Linked DNA regions of Variovorax paradoxus. The protein of the gene in region 1 interacts with the protein of each later gene in a pairwise test. Links are inferred from orthologs where the notes say so. Each region holds a gene or a part of one and is shown in the gene's direction. Other genes may lie near its edges. The genes, in order: glnK, L3V85_RS19415 and glnL.

Evidence for each region.
Region 2: the proteins of glnK (region 1) and L3V85_RS19415 interact in binary tests that used the Escherichia coli proteins (3 or more experiments, as listed by UniProt). The link is inferred for Variovorax paradoxus from one-to-one orthologs.
Region 3: the proteins of glnK (region 1) and glnL interact in binary tests that used the Escherichia coli proteins (3 or more experiments, as listed by UniProt). The link is inferred for Variovorax paradoxus from one-to-one orthologs.

Annotation. Positions count from the first base shown.
Region 1 is NZ_CP091716.1:750,393-758,220, forward strand. What follows is about bases 2,646-5,563. They hold glnK (P-II family nitrogen regulator), read left to right. Parts: upstream 2,646-3,894; coding sequence 3,895-4,233; downstream 4,234-5,563. Other genes in these bases: L3V85_RS03760 (TorF family putative porin), read left to right, coding at 2,961-3,827; L3V85_RS03770 (ammonium transporter), read left to right, coding at 4,263-5,563. In the rest of the region: L3V85_RS03745 (FRG domain-containing protein), read right to left, coding at 1-1,013; L3V85_RS37520 (NIF family HAD-type phosphatase), read left to right, coding at 1,142-1,489; more of L3V85_RS03770, read left to right, coding at 5,564-5,702; L3V85_RS03775 (SMP-30/gluconolactonase/LRE family protein), read left to right, coding at 5,878-6,810; L3V85_RS03780 (LysR substrate-binding domain-containing protein), read left to right, coding at 6,839-7,723. UniProt on the Escherichia coli protein: Involved in the regulation of nitrogen metabolism. Regulates the activity of its targets by protein-protein interaction in response to the nitrogen status of the cell.
Region 2 is NZ_CP091716.1:4,182,971-4,191,068, forward strand. What follows is about bases 4,911-8,098. They hold L3V85_RS19415 ([protein-PII] uridylyltransferase), read left to right. Parts: upstream 4,911-5,291; coding sequence 5,292-7,898; downstream 7,899-8,098. Other genes in these bases: map (type I methionyl aminopeptidase), read left to right, coding at 4,911-5,269; L3V85_RS19420 (GGDEF domain-containing protein), read left to right, coding at 7,992-8,098. Also shown: L3V85_RS19400 (hypothetical protein), read right to left, coding at 4-315; purL (phosphoribosylformylglycinamidine synthase), read right to left, coding at 321-4,289; more of map, read left to right, coding at 4,445-4,910.
Region 3 is NZ_CP091716.1:5,447,108-5,454,853, reverse strand. The notes cover bases 1-2,836. They hold glnL (nitrogen regulation protein NR(II)), read left to right. Parts: upstream 1-796; coding sequence 797-1,876; downstream 1,877-2,836. Other genes in these bases: ntrC (nitrogen regulation protein NR(I)), read left to right, coding at 1,904-2,836; L3V85_RS25255 (hypothetical protein), read left to right, coding at 259-768; glnA (type I glutamate--ammonia ligase), read left to right, coding at 1-118. Outside these bases: more of ntrC, read left to right, coding at 2,837-3,439; L3V85_RS25240 (hypothetical protein), read right to left, coding at 3,486-4,037; xth (exodeoxyribonuclease III), read right to left, coding at 4,042-4,827; L3V85_RS25230 (mandelate racemase/muconate lactonizing enzyme family protein), read right to left, coding at 4,965-6,131; L3V85_RS25225 (SDR family NAD(P)-dependent oxidoreductase), read right to left, coding at 6,169-6,879; L3V85_RS25220 (Bug family tripartite tricarboxylate transporter substrate binding protein), read right to left, coding at 6,869-7,746.

The DNA of each region.
Region 1 (7,828 bases):
AAGAAAGGCTTCTCTTCTTTGACGAAATGAAGGAGCTGCTTTACAGGCTGAAGCTTGTTGAACTTGCGAACATCCAGGCTGCTGAAGTCCAACGCGTCTTTGGAAGACTTTGGCAGTCTGGTCAAATTGGCGATGCAACTCGCGGTATCGGAATCGAAGTACTTGATTTTCTCGCGCTCCATCGAGAAGACGATAACTTCACCGTCTTGGTCAAGGTTACTCTTGCAAGCAAAGTACAAGGCAATCAGAGGGTTCGAAGTGATGTCTAGCAAGCGCGTCGGCAGCGAATAGTGCTGCATCCGCACAAGCCGGTCTAGCGTGTAGACATCGCCTTGGAAGTCGATTGAATTCGAAACCAACAGCTCCCGATACATCCGATCTTCGGCGTCCCGGTACATGTAGTTCCCGTGCTCGTCCTTGCGAAGAATGGATGGCTCAAGGCGGTACTTGGTTCTGTTTGAATGGCCGCGGTAGAACACTTCCTTGCCACCATGGTTCAGCCCCAGGACGTGGCCGATAAATGCTCCCACGGTGTCGGCCTGAAAAGGGGCGTCGGCCGGTGGAGGAAGATCTGTCTTGGCAACCTTGGGCGTGGCGGCGGCCTGCAGGCCGATGCCAGCATGTGTCAACGCCTGATTAAGGTCTTCGTCCTTGATGGCCCAGTGGGTACGGTTCAGCTCCCACGTTCGAATATCAAGTGCGGCTTGGAGTGGCTTGATAGCGTCAAAAGGGATAGGCGGAACGGCCGGATCGAACTCAGGCGCAACGAAGAGCAGGCGACCATCGTTGCGCAGCTTGACGCTTTTCAAGCGGCCGACCCGCATCGGCTCATTAGTGCCCTCATACGCAAAGAGACAAGGCAGACTCAGCAACGTCTCGATTTGCGCCGCCTTCAGCTCACGAAAGCTAGCCGCAATGTCGTCGCTCGTGTATTCGAGAAACCTGCTGCGTTCGTACTCGTAGCCCGGCTGGTCCCAAGCGCCCTCAGCGGAGGTGACAAGAAAGTTGAACATCTATTTAGCGAAGGAGAGTTGGGAGCACTGTAAACGCTGGTGCCGGTGCTGAGAGCCGGGACGACGAGGGCTGCGACAGCGCAACAAACTCCGGCGGCGACTCTTGATAGCCGCATTGCAGGCGCAAGTTGCCCCGATGGAGCCTCTACGGATCAGCGAAGCAACCGAGCGGGGCGAGCAACGCGCCGCTCGGTTGGTCTGCTCACCTGCGGCGGAAAGCGTGGGCCGTTGAAAGATGCGTCCAGCGTGTCGACCCACACAGCGGTGGTTACGTCTACATAAAGGACTTGCGAAAGGCCCAAAAATACGGTTGCTCGGTCGACCGCATGACTATAGTTGACGACTCTCCGGAAAAGGTAGCCCGACAGCAGCGCAATCATCTGCAAATTGCTCCTTTCGAGGGGCAAGCCGGTGACCGAGAACTTCTTTCACTTAGTGACCAGCTTCTCGCTCGACGCAGAGGGACCGCCCAATGACTGCCTTCGCGGACAAGCTTGTTACCGCCCGCGCCCGGGGCGTTCAAGATGGAGCGGCCAGCCCGTTATGCGCAATGCATTCGTGCCGCGTTGGAGACAAGGTGCCCAAGCAGCGAGTCTGGTTGCTGTCGCCAAAACTCGTCGAGCAAATCAAGCGCCCCGGAGGTTCTTGCAGGATCGCGCATTGATGGCTGCCACCTTCAAAAGTATTGAGTAAACGTCTAACCCTACTGTTTCGGCAGTTGGGCAGTAAGCAATGGGATGAACGCCCTCGCAGGCCGCATTGTCGGGCGAACAGCCTTTGGGGGACATCGAACGCGTCAGCTCGGCATCCGCGATACGTGCCAGCCATCCCGGCCATCGATAGTGGGCACCGCGAGCCGAATGCACAACAGGCCGGTTGCTGATGTCGATCGTCTCGATAGCGACATCCAGCATCGTGTTCACGAGCTGCGCGTCCGGGCGCATGCTGATCGTCCAACTGACCACCTTGCCATCGAAGCAGTCGATCACAGGCGACAGATACACCTTGCCTGCCGGAATGTGGAACTCCGAGATGTCGGTGAGCCATTTCTCGTTGGGAGCACCAGCGGTGAAGTCGCGGTTGACGAGGTTCTCTGGCGCTGGACTGATCTCGCCCAGATAGGAGCCATGCCGACGCCGCTTGGGCGTCGCGGCGACCAAGCGAGAAGTGCTTCATTAACCATCGCGAGGCTCGGGCGCAGCCGGTGATCCGCGGGTGTTGGATTCCGCCGATTACTGATCCTGGATGGACAGAGAGCAAGCCCAATAAGAGTCCTTCTTCGTGGCGAGCGCTTGAAACTTTTTCACCAGGACGGCTGCCGGAGATTTTTTAGTTGGCGTGTTCTGGTGCGCCGATTTCAGTTTTCTGGCATTCCCGCCTAGGTCGGGCTCAAGCAGCAAATCTTCCAAATCGGTATTTCATTTGGCGGTTCATCGGTGACTACGGTCCGTCGACCGATAACCGCAAGATGTTGCATCAGCCCAAAGTCGAGACCGTTTGACCGCACGGCGCTTCGCTCACGCTGAGTTTGGGTCCGTCGAAAGCCGCATGGGGCCGTGGGTTGCTAACCGCACTTTGTTGGAAAGGACCATCGCGGGCTTCCTTGACCTCGGTTTCCGCCAGGCCGACCAGCGTGAAGCTGGGCAGACCGTTGGCCAGATGCACCTCGACCGTGACACTGGCCGCTTCCAGCCCCAGCAAGGCTCGGCCCTGCACCAAAGACAAACTCATTTCTCTCCCTGTCCCCAAGATGGTGCAACCATCTTTGGTGTGTCCGCGGTGGTGCGATGCCGGTGAAAGCTGCAACCGCTCGAAACAAGCGTTGTAACGATTTGGCTCACAAAGCGACGCTCGCGAGTCGCATGGGGCACAGGTATTTGTGCAGTTTGGCACGCTCCCTGCTTTGAGCCTCTCAGGTCCAACAACACACTTGCGAGGAGTTTCCCGATGACGCACCGTACCGCCGCCAAGGCGATGATCGTTCTGGCCACTGCATTGACCGCTTCGGGCGCAGCCCTGGCACAGGCAACGACCGACGCCGCCGCGGCCGCGCCCGCCCCGGATCTCACGGGCAACATCTCGCTGACCACGAACTACAAGTTCCGCGGCCAGGACCAGGACATGCTGGGCAAGAACGACTACGCCAAGACCAAGGCCTTCAAGCCGGCCATCCAGGGCGGCTTCGACTACGCCTTCGGCAGCAGCGGCTTCTACGTGGGCAACTGGAACTCCAGCGTCAACTGGCAGAAGGGCAACAGCATCGAGAGCGACCTGTACGGCGGCTACAAGTTCAAGGCCGGCCCGCTGGACATGGACGTGGGCGCGCTCACCTACATCTACCCGGGCAACTCGGCGGGCAACACCACCGAGCTGTACGTTGCCGGCACCTATGCCAACGAGACCTTCGGCTCGTTCACGGCCAAGTACTCGCACACCGTGTCGAAGGACTACTTCGGCTACGCAGGCAACAAGGCCGGCTCGGGCCTGAAGGGCACCAACACCGGCTACCTGAACCTGTCGTACAGCAAGGAAATCGTGCCCAAGGTCACGCTGAAGGCTGCGGTGGGCTACACCAACATGTCCAGCGACATCCGCAGCCTGGGCTACAAGAGCTACGTGGACTACAACGTGGGCGCGAGCTACGACTTCGGCAACGGCCTGTCGTTGACCGGCTCGGTGCAGGGCGCCAACAAGCAGAGCTCGTACCTCGCGGTGGCCAACCCGGGCGTCGACCTCGGCTTCGGCCCCATCGGCCAGACGACCTACTCGCCGAACAAGGCGCGCTTCATCCTCACGCTCACGAAGACGCTGTAAGCGACAGAACAACGAGGCGCGGCCCAAGCTGCCGCACCGTTTCATTTCCATCCAAAGGAGAAAACTCATGAAGCTGGTCACAGCCATCATCAAACCGTTCAAGCTCGACGAAGTGCGCGAAGCACTGTCGGCCATCGGCGTGCAGGGGATCACCGTCACCGAAGTGAAGGGCTTCGGCCGCCAGAAGGGCCACACCGAGCTCTACCGCGGCGCGGAGTACGTGGTCGACTTCCTGCCCAAGGTCAAGATCGAGGCGGCCGTCTCCGACGACCTCGTCGACCGCGTGATCGAAGCCGTCGAAGGTGCAGCCCGCACCGGCAAGATCGGCGACGGCAAGATCTTTGTCTACAACCTCGAACAGGTCGTTCGCATCCGCACCGGCGAAACGGGCCGCGAAGCCCTCTGATCGAGTCCTGGCCCGAAAGAACAACGACTATGAAAAAACTGCTTGTCTCTCTTGCGCTCGGCTTGAGCGTGCTCGCCGCCGGTACTTCCGGCTTCGCACAGACCCCGGCAGCGCCTGCTGCCGATGCACCCGCCGCAACGGCTCCCGCAGCTGCTGCGGCAGCACCCGCTGCGGCCCCGGCCGCCGATGCGGCAGCTCCGGCCGCGGCAGCGCCCGCAGCCGCGCCCGCCGCGGCCCCGGCACCGAAGATCGACTCCGGCGACACCGCCTGGATGCTGACTTCGACCCTCCTCGTGATCCTGATGACCATCCCCGGCCTCGCGCTGTTCTACGGCGGCCTGGGCCGCTCGAAGAACATGCTGTCGGTGCTGATGCAGGTCTTCGTGATCTTCTCGCTGATCAGCATCCTGTGGGCCGTGTACGGCTACAGCCTGGCCTTCTCTGGTGACGGCAACTTCTTCGGCACCTTCGACAAGATCTTCATGAAGGGCATCACGCAGGAGACCTTCGGCGCGCTGACCACGATTCCCGAATACGTGTTCGTCGCCTTCCAGGGCACCTTCGCGGCCATCACCGTGGCGCTGATCGTCGGCGCCTTCGCGGAACGCGCCAAGTTCTCGGCCGTGCTGCTGTTCTCGGTGCTGTGGTTCACCTTCAGCTATGTGCCGATCGCCCACATCGTGTGGGGCGGCGGCCTGCTGGGCAAGGACGGCGCGCTGGACTTCGCCGGCGGCACCGTGGTGCACATCAACGCCGGTGTGGCCGGCCTCGTGGGTGCCTACATGGTCGGCAAGCGCGTCGGCTACGGCAAGGAAGCCTTCACGCCTCACTCGCTCACGCTCACCATGGTCGGCGCCTCGCTGCTGTGGGTCGGCTGGTTCGGCTTCAACGCCGGCTCGGCGGGTGCCGCCAACGCGCTGGCCGGCCTGGCCTTCATCAACACGGTGCTCGCCACCGCTGCCGCCGCGCTGTCGTGGATCCTGGGCGAGAGCCTGCACAAGGGCAAGGCCTCGATGCTGGGCGCCGCGTCCGGTGCTGTTGCCGGCCTCGTGGCTGTCACGCCCGCCGCCGGTTTCGTCGGCCCGATGGGTTCGATCGTGCTGGGCCTGCTGGCCGGCCTGGTCTGCCTGTGGGGCGTGGGTGGCCTGAAGCGCATGCTGGGTGCGGACGACGCATTCGACGTGTTCGGCGTGCACGGCGTGGGCGGTATCCTGGGTGCCATCCTGACCGGCGTGTTCGCTGCCAAGGGCCTGGGCGGCACCGGCGGCGCGACGCCCGACACCTTCTCGATGGGCGCGCAAGTCTGGATCCAGATCAAGAGCGTGGCGCTCACGGTCGTGTGGTCCGGCGTGGTGGCCTTCATCGCCTACAAGATCGCCGACCTGACCCTCGGCCTGCGTGTGTCGGAAGAAGAAGAGCGCGAAGGCCTCGACATCTCCTCGCACGGCGAAACCGCATACAACAGGTAAACCCCAAGCCCCCTTGCAGGGGGCGGCACCTGCGGCTCGGCGAAGCCGGTTCCGCGGTGCTTACCGACTGACTGAAAAAAGTTTTTCAAGCGAGGTCTCCTTTGGATGTTCAGCCCGCAAGCGCTCCGGCGCCGGCGGGCTTTTTTTTGCCCGTCGGGAGCACAATCGGCCCACCATGTGGACCTCCATCGAAGACAGCCTCTGCGAGCTCGGCGAATCGCCGTTCTGGCACCCTCAGGAACGATCGCTCTACTGGCTCGACATTCCGGGCCGCGCCGTGCTGCGAACGCGCGGCGACATCGGAACGCCGGACGCCACCGTCGAGCGCTGGGCGCTGCCCACCGAGCCCGGCTGCATGGCGCCGGCGCGCCGCGGCGGCCTGGTGATCGCGCTGCGCGACGGCATCTACCGCGCGCGGGAATGGGGCGGCCCGCTGGTCGCGATGGCGCGCGTGGAGCACGACGTGCGCACCATGCGCTTCAACGACGGCAAGTGCGACGCGCTGGGCCGCTTCTGGGGCGGCTCGCTCAACGAGGCGAAAGACCGCGCCAACGCCGCGCTCTACTGCCTCGACGCGCGCAGCGACACCGGCATCTCGCCCACCATCACGCAAATGGCCAACCAGGCCACCACCGCCAACGGCCTGGCTTTCTCGCCCGACGCCCGCACGCTCTACTGGGCCGACACCGCGGCCCATGTGGTGCATGCGTGGGACTGGGACGCCGAGGCCAATTCGCTCTCGCACGCCCGCGTGTTCCAGCAGTTCGGCGCCAAGCCCGAAGGCTGGACGCCCGCGTCGCCGCTGCACTACGACGGCCGCCCCGACGGCGCCACCATCGACGCGCAGGGTCACTACTGGGTGGCCATGTTCGAAGGCGCGCAGCTGCTGCGCTTTTCTCCCTCGGGCGAACGCGTGGCTTCGGTCGCGGTGCCGGTGCAGTGCCCGACCATGCCCTGCTTCGGCGGCGACGACCTGAAGACCCTGTTCGTCACCAGCGCCCGCAAGGGCCGGCCGGCCGACGAGATCGCGCAGCGCCCGGCTTCGGGCATGGTGATCGCGATGCGGGTCGACACGCCGGGCCTGCCCGTGAGCTTCTTCGAAGACTGAAGGCGAAAAAGAGGGTTTCCAGCCGCGCATGGCTCTGCAACACATTCCGCCGATCCAGTGCCTGCTGACCTTCGAGGCCGTGGCGCGGCTGCGGCATGCGGGCCGCGCGGCCGACGAGCTGTGCGTCACGCCCAGCGCCGTGAGCCACCGCATCCGCCAGCTCGAGGCGCATGTGGGCTTCAAGCTGTTCGGTCGCAGCGACTTCAGCCTCACGGCCGACGGCGCGGCCTATCTCGCGAACGTGCGCACCGGCCTCGCGGCGCTGCAGGCCACGCCGCTGGGCGCCAATGCGGCCCAGCGCGCGACGCGCCTGCGCATTGCCGTCACGCCGACCTTCAGCCGCCAGTTCCTGATGCCCCGCCTGGAGCTGTTCCGCAACATCTACCCCGACATCGAGCTGGTGCTGCAGGTGTCGATCCCGCTGCTCGACGTGACGGCCGAACAGGCCGACCTGGAAGTGCGCTACGGCCCCGGCGGGTACGCCGACTGCGAGCATCGCCTGGTGCTCGAGGAGCAGGTGGTGCCCGCCTGCAGCCCGAGCTATCTCAACGAGTTCGGCCCGTTCCAGGGCTTTCGCAGCGCGGCCGAAATTGAGGGCGCGCGGCTGATCCGCAGCCCGCTGGAGCCCTGGGGCACCTGGTTCGCGAGCTGCGGGCTCGACCAGCCCGAGCCGCACGTCGGCTCGCAGTTCAACGACCTGGGGCTGGTGTACGACGCCGCCGCCAGCGGCTTCGGCGTGGCGCTGGTGCGGCAGAAGATGGGCGCGGCGTGGTTCGAATCGGGGCGGCTGGTGGCGCTGTCCGACCAGGCGGTGCCCTCGCCGCACCGGCACTACATCTGCTGGCAGCCGGGCACGCTGGAGCGCTGGGAGTGCGCTGCCTTTGCCGACTGGCTCGAACAGAGCCTGCGCTGACCGGCCGGACTCGCGAATTTCTCTCAAGCACCCGGCAAAAAACCATCAACCCGGGGCGGCGGGAATGTCCGTAGAGTGCGGTACACCCGAGACATCCGCGAACAG
Region 2 (8,098 bases), 3.4 Mb from region 1 along the record:
GGCTCAGATCGCCCAGGTGCCGAAGTTGTCGCCCGGGCCATCGAGTGCCGCGAACGCCTGCCAGGCCGCGCCGGCATCCGCGCCCTGCACCGCGCGGCCCAGCGCATCGAGCGTGCGATAGATCTTCTTCGATGCGACGAAGTGCGCGGCATTGAGCGCCTCTAGCTGCGGCAGCAGCGTGCGCAGGATCTCCGTGCGCGCCGACGAAGCCGCTGCCTCGTCTTCGCGCCACGCGAGCAACTGCTTGCGAATCAGATCCTCGATCCGCGCCGCTTCCAGCACGTGCCGGCTTCGCGGGTGATCGAGGTCGAGCATCGGCTTCAGCCCACCCAGCGGCGCGCGTTGCGCCAGATCTGCATCCAGGGGCTCAGCTCGCTCCTATCGCCCGAGGTCCAGCTCATCTGGATGTTGCGGAACACGCGCTCCGGATGCGGCATCACCGCGGTGAAGCGGCCGTCAGGCGTCGTGACCGAGGTCAGGCCGCCCGTGCTGCCGTTCGGGTTGAACGGGTACTGCTCGGTCGGCTGGCCGTGGTTGTCCACGAAGCGCATCGCACCAATGGCCTTGGCCGCGTCGCCGCGGTGCTTGAAGTTGGCATAGCCCTCGCCATGTGCCACCGCGATCGGCAGGCGGCTGCCGGCCATGCCCGCGAAGAAGATGCTGGGCGATTCGAGCACTTCGACCATCGACAGGCGCGCCTCGAAGCGCTCGCTCTGATTGGTGGTGAAGCGCGGCCAGGCTTCGGCACCCGGAATGATGTCGGCCAGTTCGGCGAACATCTGGCAGCCGTTGCACACGCCCAGGCCGAAGGTGTCGGCACGGCCGAAGAAGGTCTTGAACTGCTCGGCCAGCTTCGGGTTGAAGGTGATGCTGCGCGCCCAGCCGATGCCGGCGCCCAGCGTGTCGCCATAACTGAAGCCGCCGCAGGCGACCACGCCCTTGAAGTTGGCCAGATCCGCCCTGCCCGTCTGCAGGTCGGTCATGTGGACGTCGAAGGCCTCGAAGCCGGCTTCGGTGAAGGCGTAGGCCATCTCGACGTGCGAGTTCACGCCCTGCTCGCGCAGGATCGCGACCTTGGGGCGCGACTGCAGGATGGCCGGAGCAACTGGTGCGTTGTTCGGCAGGAACACGTGCATGCCCGGATCGCTCGGCACGCCGGCTGCCGCGTGCTCGGCATCGGCGCAGGCGGGGTTGTCGCGTTCGCGGGCGATCTTCCAGCTGACCGAGTCCCACACCTGGTGCAGGTCGTGCAGGCTCGCGCTGAACACCGACTTGGCGTCGCGCCAGATTTCGAGCTTGCCCTTGCCCGCATCCATCGGCGAGCTGGCCGGGCGCGTCTTGCCGACGAAGTGGCTGTGCGTGCTGAGGCCGTGGGCGCGCAGCACTTGCATGACATCGTTGCGCTCGGCGGTGCGCACCTGCAGCACCATGCCCAGCTCTTCGTTGAACAGCGCCTTGAGCGTGAGTTCTTCGCGCCGCGCGCTGACCTGCTGCGCCCAGTTCTTGGCGTCGCCGGTTTCCATGCGGCTGTCGGAGATGCCGTCGCCTTCGGTGACCAGCATGTCGACGTTCAGCGCCACGCCGACGTGGCCGGCAAAGGCCATTTCGCAGGCCGTGGCGAACAGGCCGCCGTCGCTGCGGTCGTGCATCGCGAGGATCTTGCCGTCGGCGCGAAGCGCATTCACCGCATTGACCAGCGCCACGAGCTGCGCCGGGTCGTCGAGGTCGGGCACGGTGTCGCCGCTCTGGTTCAGCGTTTGCGACAGGATGCTGCCGGCCATGCGGTGCTTGCCCTGGCCCAGGTCGATCAGCACCAGCGTGGTGTCGGCCTCTTCGGCATCGAGCTGCGGCGTGAGCGTGCCGCGCACGTCCGCCAGCGAAGCGAAGGCGGTCACGATCAGGCTCACCGGCGAGGTGACCTTTCGGGCTTCGCCGTTGTCCTTCCACTGCGTGCGCATCGACAGCGAATCCTTGCCGACCGGAATCGACACGCCCAGCGCCGGGCACAGCTCCAGGCCCACGGCCTTGACGGTTTCGTACAGCGCGGCGTCTTCGCCGGGCTCGCCGCAGGCGGCCATCCAGTTGGCCGACAGCTTGACGCGCGAGAGTTCGATGGGCGCGGCCAGCAGGTTGGTGATGGCTTCGGCCACGGCCATGCGGCCGGAAGCCGGCGCGTCGAGCGCGGCCAGCGGCGTGCGCTCGCCCATGCTCATGGCTTCGCCGGCAAAGCCCTTGTAGTCGGCCAGCGTCACGGCGCAGTCGGCCACGGGCACCTGCCACGGGCCGACCATCTGGTCGCGGTGGCTCAGGCCGCCCACGGTGCGGTCGCCGATGGTGATGAGGAAGCGCTTCGAGGCCACGGTCGGGTGCGCGAGCACGTCGATGGCGGCCTTCTGCAGGTCGACGCCCGTGAGGTCGAGCGGCTTGAAGGTGCGCGCCACGGTCTTCACGTCGCGGTGCATCTTGGGCGGCTTGCCGAGGAGCACGTCCATGGGCATGTCGACCGGCTGCACGGCGGCGCCTTCGTCGGCCACCAGCAGCTGGCGCTCTTCGGTCGCCACGCCGACCACCGAGAACGGGCAGCGCTCGCGCTCGCAGAAGGCCTTGAACTGTTCGAGCGATTCCGGCGCGATGGCCAGCACGTAGCGCTCCTGGCTTTCGTTGCACCAGATTTCCTTCGGCGCCATGCCCGACTCTTCGAGCGGCACGGCACGCAGGTCGAAGCGCGCGCCGCGGCCGGCGTCGTTGGTCAGCTCGGGGAAGGCGTTGCTCAGGCCGCCCGCGCCCACGTCGTGGATCGCGAGGATCGGGTTGGCCGCGCCCTGCTGCCAGCAGTGGTTGATGACCTCCTGCGCACGGCGCTCGATCTCGGGGTTGCCGCGCTGCACCGAGTCGAAATCGAGCTCGGCCGCGTTGGCGCCGGTGGCCATCGAGCTGGCGGCGCTGCCGCCCATGCCGATGCGCATGCCGGGGCCGCCGAGCTGGATCAGCAGCGAACCGGCCGGAAACTGGATTTTCTTGGTCTGTGTGGCATCGATGCTGCCGAGGCCGCCCGCGATCATGATGGGCTTGTGGTAGCCGCGCTGGACGGTGTCGAGGTCGCTCGCCACGGTCTGCTCATATTCGCGGAAGTAGCCCAGCAGGTTGGGACGGCCGAATTCGTTGTTGAACGCGGCACCGCCCAGCGGGCCCTCGGTCATGATCTGCAGCGGGCTGGCGATGTGCTCGGGCTTGCCGTAGTGGCCGTCTTCAGGCCACAGCTTCGACACGGTGAAGCCGGTCAGGCCGGCCTTCGGCTTGGAGCCGCGGCCGGTGGCGCCTTCGTCGCGGATCTCGCCGCCAGCGCCGGTGGATGCACCGGGGAACGGCGAAATGGCGGTCGGGTGGTTGTGCGTCTCGACCTTCATCAGCACATGGCTGAGGGCGCTATCTTTTTGATAGCTCTGCGAGCCGTTGGCGGGAATGAAGCGCTCGATGGTCGCGCCTTCCATCACCGAGGCGTTGTCGGCATAGGCGATGACCGTGTGCTGCGGGTTCTGCTTCTCGGTGTGGCGGATCATCGAGAACAGGCTCTGCGGCTGGGCCTTGCCGTCGATGGTGAAGTTGGCGTTGAAGATCTTGTGGCGGCAGTGCTCGCTGTTGGCCTGCGCGAACATCATGAGCTCGACGTCGCTGGGGTTGCGACCCAGGCGGGTGAAGGCGTCGACCAGGTAATCGATTTCGTCCTCGGCCAGCGCAAGGCCGAAGCCGGTGTTCGCGGCCACCAGCGCCGCGCGGCCGCCGGCCTGCACGTCGACCTGCGCCATCGGCTGTGCGGGCAGCTCGCTGAACAGGCTGGCGGCCTGCTCGACCGTGGCCAGCACCGATTCGGTCATGCGGTCATGCAGCGGGCCGGCCGCGGCGGCCAGTTGGTCGCCTTCCAGCACGGGGGCCTTGCCGATCAGCGGCGCCTTGAGCTTCAGGTGATATTGCGTGACGCGCTCGACCCGGCGCAGGGCCAGGCCGCAGTTGTGGGCGATGTCGGTGGCCTTGGAGGCCCAGGGCGACACGGTGCCCAGACGCGGGGTGACGACCACCGAGGTACCCGCCTTGGCCGGCGCCTCGAAGGGCTCGCCGTAGGTCAGCAGCGCGGCAAAGCGCTCGCGGTCGGCCGTGCCGAGCGCCGCATCGGTCACGACCAGGTGCACGAAACGGGCCGAAATGCCCTCGATGCGCGGCTCGATGGCCTGCAGCTTCGGCAGCAGCTGCCGTGCGCGGAAGTCGCTGAGCGCGCTGCCGCCCTCGAACATGGTTACGACAGGAAGGGCTTGAGGTGCGGGCTGCGTCACGGTCGATGGGGCCTCGGGGGCCGCGTTGGGAATCAAGGAATAAAGGCGAATGACCGCTGACTGGGGTCATCCGCGTTAACCCGGGATTTTAGCCGGGCCGATGGGATAATTCGGGGATGAGCATTAACTACAAAGACGCTGCGGGCATCGAAGCCATGCGGGTCGCCTGCCGCCTTGCCTCCGAGGTGCTGGACTACCTCACACCCCTCATCAAGCCCGGCATCACGACCAACGACGTCGATCGGCTCGCCGCCGAATACATGGTCAAGCAGGGCACCACCTCCGCCACGGTGGGCTACATGGGCGCCAGCAGCGTCCCGTTCCCGAAGTCGCTCTGCACCTCGGTGAACCACGTGGTGTGCCACGGCATTCCCAACGACAAGCCCCTGAAGAAGGGCGACATCATGAATGTCGACGTGACCGTCATCAAGGACGGCTGGTTCGGCGACAACAGCCGCATGTACGTGATCGGCGACACCTCCATCGCCGCCAAGCGCCTGTGCAACATCACCTTCGAGGCCATGTGGCACGGCATCCTGCAGGTGCGCCCCGGCGCGCACCTGGGCGACGTGGGCCATGCAATCCAGAAATTCGCCGAAGGCCAGGGCTTCTCGGTGGTGCGCGAGTTCTGCGGCCACGGCGTGGGCCAGCGCTTCCACGAAGAACCCCAGGTGCTGCACTACGGCCGCCCGGGCACGCTGGAAGAGCTCAAGCCCGGCATGATCTTCACCATCGAGCCGATGATCAACGCCGGCAAGCGCGACGTGAAGGAAGACTTCAAGGGCGGCCAGTACGACGGCTGGACCATCGTCACGCGCGACCATTCGCTGTCGGCCCAGTGGGAGCACACGGTGCTCGTCACCGAGACCGGCTACGAAGTGCTGACGCTCTCCGCCGGCAGCCCTCCGCTGCCCTCCTTCGTCACCTCGACCAAAACCTGACGCGCGCACGCGTTCCCCGGCCGTGATCGAAGCAGCCAAGATCGACGTGGCGACGCTGCGCGAAGCCTATCGCGCGAAGAAGCTCGCGCTGTTCGACACCCTGCGCTTCGCGCGCGCGCCCACGCGCAGCGTGCACACGGTGCTGCGCCAGCTCGCGGCGCTGGCCGACGAGACGCTCTGCACACTGTGGCGCGAAGCCGATTTCGGCGATGCGCTCGCGCTGGCCGCCGTGGGCGGCTTCGGGCGTGGCGAGCTCTTTCCGTACTCCGACGTCGACGTGCTGCTGCTCCTGCCGCCCGAAGGCCACGAGAACGCCGTCGACCCGGCCCGCATCGAGGCCTTCATCGGCCATTGCTGGGATGCCGGCCTCGAGATCGGCTCCAGCGTGCGCACCGTCGACGAGTGCCTGGCCGAGGCCGAGAAGGACGTCACCGTCCAGACCTCGCTGCTCGAGGCCCGGCTGATCGCCGGCGACAAGAAGCTCTTCACCGCCTTTCGCCGCCGCTTTGCCCGCGCCATCGATCCGCAGGCCTTCTTCGTGGCCAAGTCGCAGGAAATGCGGCACCGCCACCAGAAGTTCGACAACACGCCCTATGCGCTGGAGCCGAACTGCAAGGAATCGCCCGGCGGCCTGCGCGACCTGCAGACCATCCTCTGGATGACCAAGGCCGCCGGCTACGGCAGCCGCTGGGACGACCTGGCCAAGAACGGCCTGGCCACCTCCTTCGAGGCCCAGCAGATCAAGCGCAACGAGGCGCTGCTTTCGCTCATCCGCGCCCGGCTGCACGTGATTGCCAACCGCCGGGAAGACCGGCTGGTGTTCGACCTGCAGACCGCCGTGGCGGCCAGCTTCGGCTATGAGAGCGAGTCGCAGCGCAAGTCGAGCGAAGCGCTCATGCGGCGCTACTACTGGGCCGCCAAGGCGGTGTCGCAGCTCAACCAGATCCTGCTGCTCAACATTTCAGAGCGCCTGCAGCCCAGCGACGAGCGGCACACGCCGATCAACGAGCGCTTCTACGAGCGCGCCGGCCTGATCGAGATCGCCAGCGACGACCTGTACGAGCGCGAGCCGCACGCGGTGCTCGAGACCTTCCTGCTCTACCAGAAGACCATCGGCGTGAAGGGCCTGTCGGCGCGCACGCTGCGCGCCCTGTACAACGCGCGCCATGTGATGGACAGCAAGTTCCGCAACGACCCGGTCAACCACGAGACCTTCATGCGGATCCTGCTGCAGCCCTACGGCATCACGCATGCGTTCCGGCTGATGAACCAGACCTCTGTGCTGGGGCGCTACCTGCGGGTGTTCCGCAGCATCGTGGGGCAGATGCAGCACGACCTGTTCCATGTGTACACGGTCGACCAGCACATCCTGATGGTGCTGCGCAACGTGCGGCGCTTTTTCATTGCCGAGCATGCGCACGAGTACCCGTTCTGCTCGCAGCTGGCGGCCGGCTGGGACAAGCCCTGGATCCTGTACGTGGCGGCCCTCTTCCACGACATCGCCAAGGGCCGCGGCGGCGACCACTCCACGCTGGGTGCGCGCGACGTGCAGCGCTTCTGCAAGCAGCACGGCATTGCCCGCGAAGACGCCAAGCTCATCGAATTCCTGGTGGCCGAGCATCTGGTGATGAGCCAGGTCGCGCAGAAGCAGGACCTGAGCGACCCCGAGGTCATCGGCGCCTTCGCCAAGCGAGTGGGCAACGAGCGCTATCTCACGGCGCTGTACCTGCTGACCATCGCCGACATCCGCGGCACCTCGCCGCGCGTGTGGAATGCCTGGAAAGGCAAGCTGCTCGAGGACCTGTACCGCTACACCCTGCGCGCGCTGGGCGGCCGCATGCCCGACCCGGACGCCGAGGTCGAGGCGCGCAAGCGCGAGGCGCTGGTGCAACTGGCCCTGCACGCCCAGCGCTTCGAGGCGCACAAGGCGCTGTGGGACACACTCGACGTCGGCTACTTCATGCGCCACGACGCCACCGAGATCGCCTGGCATGCCAAGCAGCTCTCGCGCTTCGTGCCGCCCAAGGGCGTGCCGATCGACCCGAAGGCGCCGCCCATCGTGCGCGCGCACCTGTCGCCGGTGGGCGAAGGCCTGCAGGTCGTGGTCTACACGCCCGACCAGCCCGATCTTTTTGCGCGCATCTGCGGCTATTTCGACCAATCGTCGTTCAGCATCCTGGATGCCAAGGTGCACACCACGAGCAACGGCTATGCGCTCGACACCTTCCAGGTGGTGACGACCTTCCTGCCCGACCACTACCGCGACCTGATCAGCATGGTCGAGTCGGGCCTGGGGCAGACGCTCACCGAGGCCGGCGCCCTGCCCCAGCCCAGCATGGGCCGGGTGTCGCGCCGGGTGCGCAGCTTCCCGATCAAGCCGCGCATCAGCCTGCTGCCCGACGACAAGGCCCAGCGCTGGCTGCTCAACATCTCGGCCAGCGACCGGGCCGGCCTGCTGTATTCGGTGGCCCGGGTGCTGGCGCGCCACCACCTGAACCTGCAGCTCGCCAAGGTGACGACGCTCGGCGAACGGGTGGAAGACACCTTCCTCATCAGCGGTCCGGAGCTGCAGGGACAGAAAACCCAGCTCGCCATCGAAACCGAACTGATGGAAGTGCTGGCATCCTGAGTTGTCCGATTTCCGGACGCCGCCACGGGTTTTGCGCCACATTCGTGCAACGAAAGACTCAAGCTGTCGCGCATCGCCGTCAAAATAACGGCCATGGATTCACTGATTGAACAGCTTTCGGACTCGGTCGCCTCGGCAAAGACGCTGGAAGACCTGGCCCGCCCGATGCTCGAGATGCTCGAAGTGGTCACCGGCCTGGA
Region 3 (7,746 bases), 4.7 Mb from region 1 along the record:
GGGCGGCGTGTTCACCGACGCGTACATCGATGCGTACATCGAACTGAAGATGCAGGAAGTCACGCGCTTCCGCATGGCGACGCACCCCGTCGAGTTCGACATGTACTACTCGCTCTGATCGACGAGAAAACAGCCCTGACAGGCATGTAAGTCAAAAGGACGGCCTCGGCCGTCCTTTTTCCTTGGGGCGGAACATCAGGGCTCCGGGGGCGTCGAATTGCATGAAAATGCGCCTTTGTCGCGCCTCCACCGATACACATGAAGACAGCTTCCCTCTTTTTCCTGGCCGGTTCACTCCTGATCGCGTTGCCGGCGGTTGCGCAGGAACGCGTCTGGCGCTGCGGCAACGAATACACCAACAACGCGACCATCGCCCAGCAAAAGGGCTGCAAGGTGCTCGAAGGCGGCAACGTCACCGTCGTGCAGGGCACCAAGGCTTCGGGCGGCGGGTCGGCATCGTCGTCGGGCTCTTCCTCGGCGGCGCGCGCGCCGGCCGGCAGCCCGCGCGTCGAAGGCGTCGACCAGCGCGCCCGCGACGGCGAGGCCCGCTCGGTGCTCGAATCGGAGCTCAAGAAGGCCGAGGCCCGCCAGGCCGAGCTGCTGAAGGACTACAACAACGGCGAGCCCGAGAAGCAGGGCAGCGAAGGCCGCAACTACCAGAAGTACCTCGACCGCGTGGCCGACATGAAGGCCGAGATCGCGCGCAACGAGAGCGACATCGCAGGCATCCGCCGCGAAATCAACCGGCTGCCGCCCCGGCAGCAATAACCAGTAGCAAGAGCAAGCAAGAACCTCTATGGCATTCGGGAAGAAGGCGACCGGCGCCAATCCGCGCTTCCAGTCCTTCGACCTGCTGTCCACCCTCATCGCGGTGGTCAACAGCAACGGCTCCGTGCTGTTCGCCAACGCAGGCCTCGAAGACGCACTCGGCACATCGCGCCGCACGCTCGAAGGCTCGCAGTTCGGCGCGTGCTTTCATGAGCCGCAGGTGCTGCGCACCGCCATCGACGGCGCGAGCAGCAACGACTTCGCCACGCTGCGCTACGAAGCCTTTTTGCGCCGCGTCAACCACGAGCTCATGCCCGTTCAGGTCACGCTGGCGCAGGGCGAGAAGAAGGGCGAACTCATCATCGAGATGTCGCCGCTCGAGCAGCAGGTGCGGCAGGACCGCGAAGAGCGCCTGATCGACCAGGCGCAGGCCAACAAGGAACTCATCCGCAACCTCGCGCACGAGATCAAGAACCCGCTGGGCGGCATCCGCGGCGCGGCGCAGCTGCTGCAGATGGAGGTCGAGTCGCGCGACCTCATCGAATACACCCAAGTCATCATCCACGAGGCCGACCGGCTGCAGACGCTGGTCGACCGCCTGCTGGCGCCGCACCGCCGCCCGCACGTGGTGGGCGACGTCAACATCCACGAGGTGTGCGAGCGCGTGCGCTCCGTCATCCTCGCGGAGTTCCCGCGCGACCTGCACATCGAGCGCGACTTCGACGTCTCCATTCCCGAATTCCGCGGCGACCGCGAGCAGCTCATCCAGGCCACGCTCAACATCGTCCACAACGCCGCGCAGGCCCTGGCGGAGCGCCGCGCGGCGGGCGATGCGCAGATCACTTTCAAGACCCGCGTGGCCCGCCAGGTGATCTTCAACAAGCAGTGGTATCGACTGGCACTGGAATTGCATGTCATCGACAATGGACCGGGTGTGCCGGACACGATCAAGGACCGCATCTTCTATCCGCTCGTATCGGGCAGGGAAGGCGGGACAGGGCTGGGATTGACGCTCGCACAAACTTTTGTGCAACAGCATCACGGCGTGATCGAGTGCGACAGCGTCCCGGGCCGAACCGATTTCAAGATATTGATACCGCTGCCCTAGCGCAGCCACCGGCAACAGAGGAGATGCATGAAGCCGATCTGGATAGTTGATGACGACCAATCGATTCGCTTCGTGCTCGAGAAGGCTCTGCTGCGCGAAGACCTGCCCACGCGCAGTTTCACCAACACGCGCGAGGTGCTCGCGGCACTCGAGCAGGCCGCCGACGACGAACAGCAGGGCCCCCAGGTCCTGGTGAGCGACATCCGCATGCCCGGCGGCTCCGGGCTCGACCTGCTCGACAAGATCAAGGCCAAGCACCCGGGCCTGCCCGTCATCATCATGACGGCGTTCTCCGACCTCGACAGCGCCGTCTCGGCCTTCCAGGGCGGCGCCTTCGAATACCTGCCCAAGCCCTTCGACCTGCCTCGCGCGGTCGAACTCATCCGCCGCGCCGTCGACGAAAGCCAGCGCGAGGAAGTGGCCGAGGAACGCATGGTCGCCGCGCCCGAGATGCTCGGCCAGGCACCCGCCATGCAGGACGTGTTCCGCGCCATCGGCCGGCTGTCGCAGAGCAACGTCACGGTGCTCATCACCGGCGAATCGGGTTCGGGCAAGGAACTGGTGGCGCGCGCGCTGCACAAGCACTCGCCGCGCGCCAACGGTCCCTTCGTGGCCATCAACACCGCCGCCATTCCCAAGGACCTGCTCGAGAGCGAACTCTTCGGCCATGAGCGCGGCGCCTTCACCGGCGCGCAGACCATGCGCCGCGGCCGCTTCGAGCAGGCCGAGGGCGGCACGCTGTTCCTCGACGAAATCGGCGACATGCCCTTCGACCTGCAGACGCGGCTGCTGCGCGTGCTGAGCGACGGTCATTTCTACCGCGTGGGCGGCCACAACTCGGTCAAGGCCAACGTGCGCGTCATCGCGGCGACCCACCAGGACCTGGAGCAGCGCGTCAAGCTCGGCGGCTTCCGCGAAGACTTGTTCCACCGCCTCAACGTGATCCGCCTGCGCCTGCCGGCGCTGCGCGAACGCGGCGAAGACGTGCCCGCGCTCACGCGTCACTTCCTGCAGATGAGCGCGCGCCAGCTCGGCGTGGAGCCCAAGCGCATTTCCGACGCGGCGCTGACCAAGCTCGCCGCGTTCAGCTTCCCTGGCAACGTGCGTCAGCTCGAGAACATCTGCCACTGGCTGACGGTGATGGCGCCGGCCCAGTTGATCGAGGCGAAGGACCTGCCGCCGGAAGTGATGGCTGTGGGCACGGCAGCCGCCGAGGTTCACTCAGCGGAAGCAGCGCCCAACGCCGTGGCGACCGCAAGCCCGCTCGCGCCGCCGCTGTCGGTGACCACTGGCGACGCTCCCGCCGTCGCCCCCGTTCACTCCGAAGCCGCCGAAAGCTCGGCGCTGGTCAGCAGTTGGGAAAGCGGCCTCGAGGTCGAGGCACAGGCCCTGCTGGCCGCCGGCCGCACCGACGTGTGGGACGTGCTCTCGCGCCGCTTCGAGTCCAGGCTCATCCTCACCGCGCTGGCCAACACGCGCGGACGGCGCATCGAGGCCGCTCAGAAGCTGGGCATCGGGCGCAACACCATCACCCGGAAGATCCAGGAACTCGGCATCGAATGAAAAGGCCCTCACGGGCCTTTTTCTTGGCCCGCGGTTCGCTGGCTGCTTATCTGCTGCGCTGGCCGAGCGTCAGCGAATCGATCTGGAACTTGCCGCTCTTGTCCCAGAGCCAGGTGTCGACATAGGTGTGGCCGCCCAGCTTGCCCGGGTTGGGCAGCGGCGACGTCGCCTTGATCAGCTCCGCGATCATCGGCGCCACTTCCGGCGCATGGCTCGGCGTGCGGCTGAAGGTCACGTTGACCACCTTGCCGCTCGCATCGATGTCGGTCTCGACCACCACCACGGCATAGACCAGCGGCGGGATCTTTCCCTTGTAGATGCGATTGGCGTAAGCCTTGTAGATGTGCTGCGCGCCGATCTTGCGGTAGGCCCGCACGGCGGGCGTCTGCGCGGTGATGAGCCGCACCGTGGGCACGTCGCGGCTGCCGGGCGCGGGCTCTTCGGCGGGCGCCGTCGCGGTGCCCTTGTCACCTTCCTCGGCCTTGTCGGCCGGCTTGAACAGCGAGCACGACGCCAGCGCGAAGGCCGCCGCAGCGATGGCCAAAAAGCGGCAGGCGCGGCCCGCCACGCCTGCTTCGATTCCCGCGCGTGCGTTCATCGGATCAGGCGCCCTGGTCGAGGTCCAGCACCACGGGCGCATGGTCGCTCGGCTTTTCCCATTTGCGCGGCACGCGGTCGACCACGCAGCCTTTGACGCGCGGCACCAGCGGTTCGCTTACCAGGATGTGGTCGATGCGCAGGCCGCGGTTTTTCTGGTAGCCCAGCATGCGGTAGTCCCACCACGAGAAGCTCTTCTCGGGCTGCTCGAACATGCGGAAGCTGTCCGTCAGGCCCAGGTCGAGCAGCGCCTTGAAATGGTTGCGCTCCTCGGTCGTGTGGTGGATGGTTTCCTTCAGGCCCACCGGGTCGAAGCTGTCGCGGTCTTCCGGCGTGATGTTGAAGTCGCCCAAGAGCACGAGGTTCGGGTTGGCCGCCATCTCCTGGCGCAGCCAGTCGCGCAGCGCATCGAGCCACTTCATCTTGTATTCGAACTTGTCGCTGCCCGGCGCCTGGCCGTTCACGAAGTAGCCGTTGACCACGCGCAGCGGACCCGAGGGCGTGTCCACCGTGGCCGCGATCACGCGCGACTGGTCGTCGGTGAAGCCGCCGATGTTCTTCACCACGTCGCGCATTGGCGAGAGGCTCAGGATGGCGACGCCGTTGTAGGTTTTCTGGCCGAACACCGCCGCTTCATAGCCGGCCGACTTGAGCACCTCGAGCGGGAACTTGTCGTCGGTCATCTTCAGTTCCTGCAGGCACAGCACGTCGACCGGGTTGGCGATGAGCCAGTCGAGCACGTGCTGCAGGCGCGCGGTGAGGGAGTTGACGTTCCACGTAGCTATCTTCATAGGGGCTTGCAACTTGTTGCTTTCGAAACAAGTCCTTGGATTTTTGCGATGTATCTCGATGGCTGGCCGACCGAACGAGCGGGCGGCAGGGCCTCACAGCATATCGCGCAAATCCGGCGCCCTTGCGCCTGCGGGGCCTATGCGGCCAGCGCCCGCATTTCCGCGATCAGATCGGCCTTGCCTTCGAAGCCGATGCCCGGCAGCGGCGGCAGCGTGACATAGCCGTTGTCGACCTTCACGCCATCGGGGAAACCGCCATAGGGCTGGAACAGGTCGGGATAGCTCTCGTTGCCGCCCAGGCCCAGGCCCGCCGCGATGGCCAGCGACATCTGGTGGCCGCCGTGCGGAATGCAGCGCGAGGGCGACCAGCCGTTTTCCTTCAGCATGTCGAGCGTGCGCAGGTACTCCACAAGGCCGTAGCTCAGCGCGCAGTCGAACTGCAGCCAGTCGCGGTCGGGCCGCATGCCGCCGTGGCGGATGAGGTTGCGCGCGTCCTGCATCGAGAACAGGTTCTCGCCCGTGGCCATGGGGCCGGCGTACACCTCGCCGAGCTTGGCCTGGAGTTCGTAGTCCAGCGGGTCGCCGGCTTCCTCGTACCAGAAGAGCGGGTATTGCGAGAGGGCGCGGCCGTAGTCGACGGCGGTCTTCAGGTCGAAGCGGCCGTTGGCGTCCACCGCCAGTTGCTGACCGGGGCCGAGGATCTTCAGCACCGACTCGATGCGTTCGCAGTCTTCGGCCAGCGAGGCGCCGCCGATCTTCATCTTCACCACCGAATAGCCGCGCTCCAGGTAGCTGGTCATCTCGCGCTGCAGGCCTTCGACGCCCTTGCCGGGGTAGTAGTAGCCGCCCGCCGCGTAGACGAACACGCGCGGGTTCGGCGTGCCGGTGCCGTAGCGTTCGGCCAGCAGCTGGTAGAGGGGCTTGCCCGCGATCTTGGCGGTGGCGTCCCACACGGCCATGTCGATGGTGCCCACCGCCACCGAGCGCTCGCCGTGGCCGCCGGGCTTCTCGTTGATCATCATGCGCGCCCAGATCTTGTGCGGGTCGAGGTTCTCGCCGGTCTCGTCGAGCAGCGACGCGGGCTCGGCCTCCAGCAGGCGCGGCAGGAAGCGTTCGCGGATCAGCCCGCCCTGGCCGTAGCGGCCGTTCGAATTGAAGCCATAGCCGATGACCGGCTTGCCGTCGCGGATCACGTCGGTGACCACGGCCACCAGGCTCAGGGTCATCTTCGAGAAGTCGATGTAGGCGTTGCGGATGTCCGACTTGATGGGGCGGGTGGATTCGAGGATGTTGACGATTTTCATGGTCGGGTTCCGGGGTGAGAAAGAAAGAGAAAAAGATTCAGCGGTGCAGCGACGAGCCGCCGCAGATGGCAAGGTCCTGCCCCGTGATGGCCGCCGCCTGCGGCGAAAGAAGAAAACCCACGAGCGCCGCGATCTCCTCCGGCCGTATCAGCCGGCCGATGGGCGGCATGCGCGGCGCGCTGCCCGCGCGTGCGGGGTCTTGCAGCATCGAGGTCTGCGTCGCGCCGGGCGACACCACGTTGACGGTCACGCCCTGCGGCGCCACCTCCGCCGCCCAGCTTCGCGCGAGCGCGATGAGCGCGGCCTTGGTCGCGGCGTATTGGCCGCGGCCTGGCAGGCCCTGCGCGACGCGGCTGCCGACGAACACCACGCGGCCCTGGCCGCGCGCGGCCATCGCGGGCACGAGCGCATCGGCCAGCCGCGCGGCCGCATCCACGTGCAGCCGCCACATGAGTTCGCCGCCCGCGTGGTCGAGCGCGCCCAGCGGGCCGACGCGCAGCACGCCGGCCGCATGCACCAGCGCATCGGCATCCTGCAGGGTGGCCGCGGCGCGCGCGATGGCATCGGCGTTGCAAAGGTCCACCGCCGTGTGGGTGAAGCCGGCGTGGGAAGACAGCGTCGGCGCCGCGAGGTCGATGCCGCTCACGCGCCAGCCCGCTTCGAGCAGCTGCGACGCAATGGCCCGGCCGATGCCGCCGCTGCTGCCCGTCACCACCGCATGCGGCGCTGTCGCGGCTTCATTCGACATGGATGTTGCCCTCGACGATGATCTTCTTCGACCGCGCCATGTCTTCCGACTGGAACTTCGCGAACTCGTCGACGCTGCCCGGCGTGAGCAGCAGGCCCTGCGCGCCCAGCGTCTCGCGCATGTCGGTGCCCAGCGCCTTGTTGACTTCGGCATTCAGCCGCTGCGTGATGGCGGGCGGCAGCTTCGCCGGGCCCCACAGGCCGTACCAGCTGTAGAACTCGTAGCCCGGAATGCTCTCGCCCACTGTGGGCACGTTCGGCAGGCTCGAGGCGCGCGTGGCCGAGGTCACGGCAATCACCTTCACCATGCCGCTCTTGTGATACTGGAGGGAGCCGAGGATGGGGTCGATGAAGCCATCGATCTGCCCGCCGATCAGGTCCTGGAACGCAGGTGCCGTGCCCTTGTACGGCACGATCAGGTAGTCGAGCCCGCCGCCCGCGCGCTTGAGCAGCTCGGTCGACAGATGGCCCGCCGAGCCGATGGAGCCCACCGCGAAAGTCATCTTGCCGGGGTGCGCCTTGGCATATGCGATGAGCGACTTCACGTCGGTCACCGGCAGGTTCTTGTTGACGGCCACCGACAGCGGCGCCTTGGCCACCAGCGCCACCGGAGTGAAGTCCTTCACCACGTCGTAGGGCACCGACTTCATCGTCATCGGCGCGGTGGTGAAGGTCGAGGCGTTGAACAGCAGCGTGTAGCCGTCGGCCGGCGCCTTCGACACCACGTCGGCGCCGATGATGCCGTTGCCGCCGGCGCGGTTCTCCACGATGAAGGTCTGGCCCGTCTGCTCGCCGAGCTTCTGCGCCAGCAGGCGGCCGATGGTGTCGAGCGTGCCGCCCGGCGGGAACGGGATCACCATGCGCACCG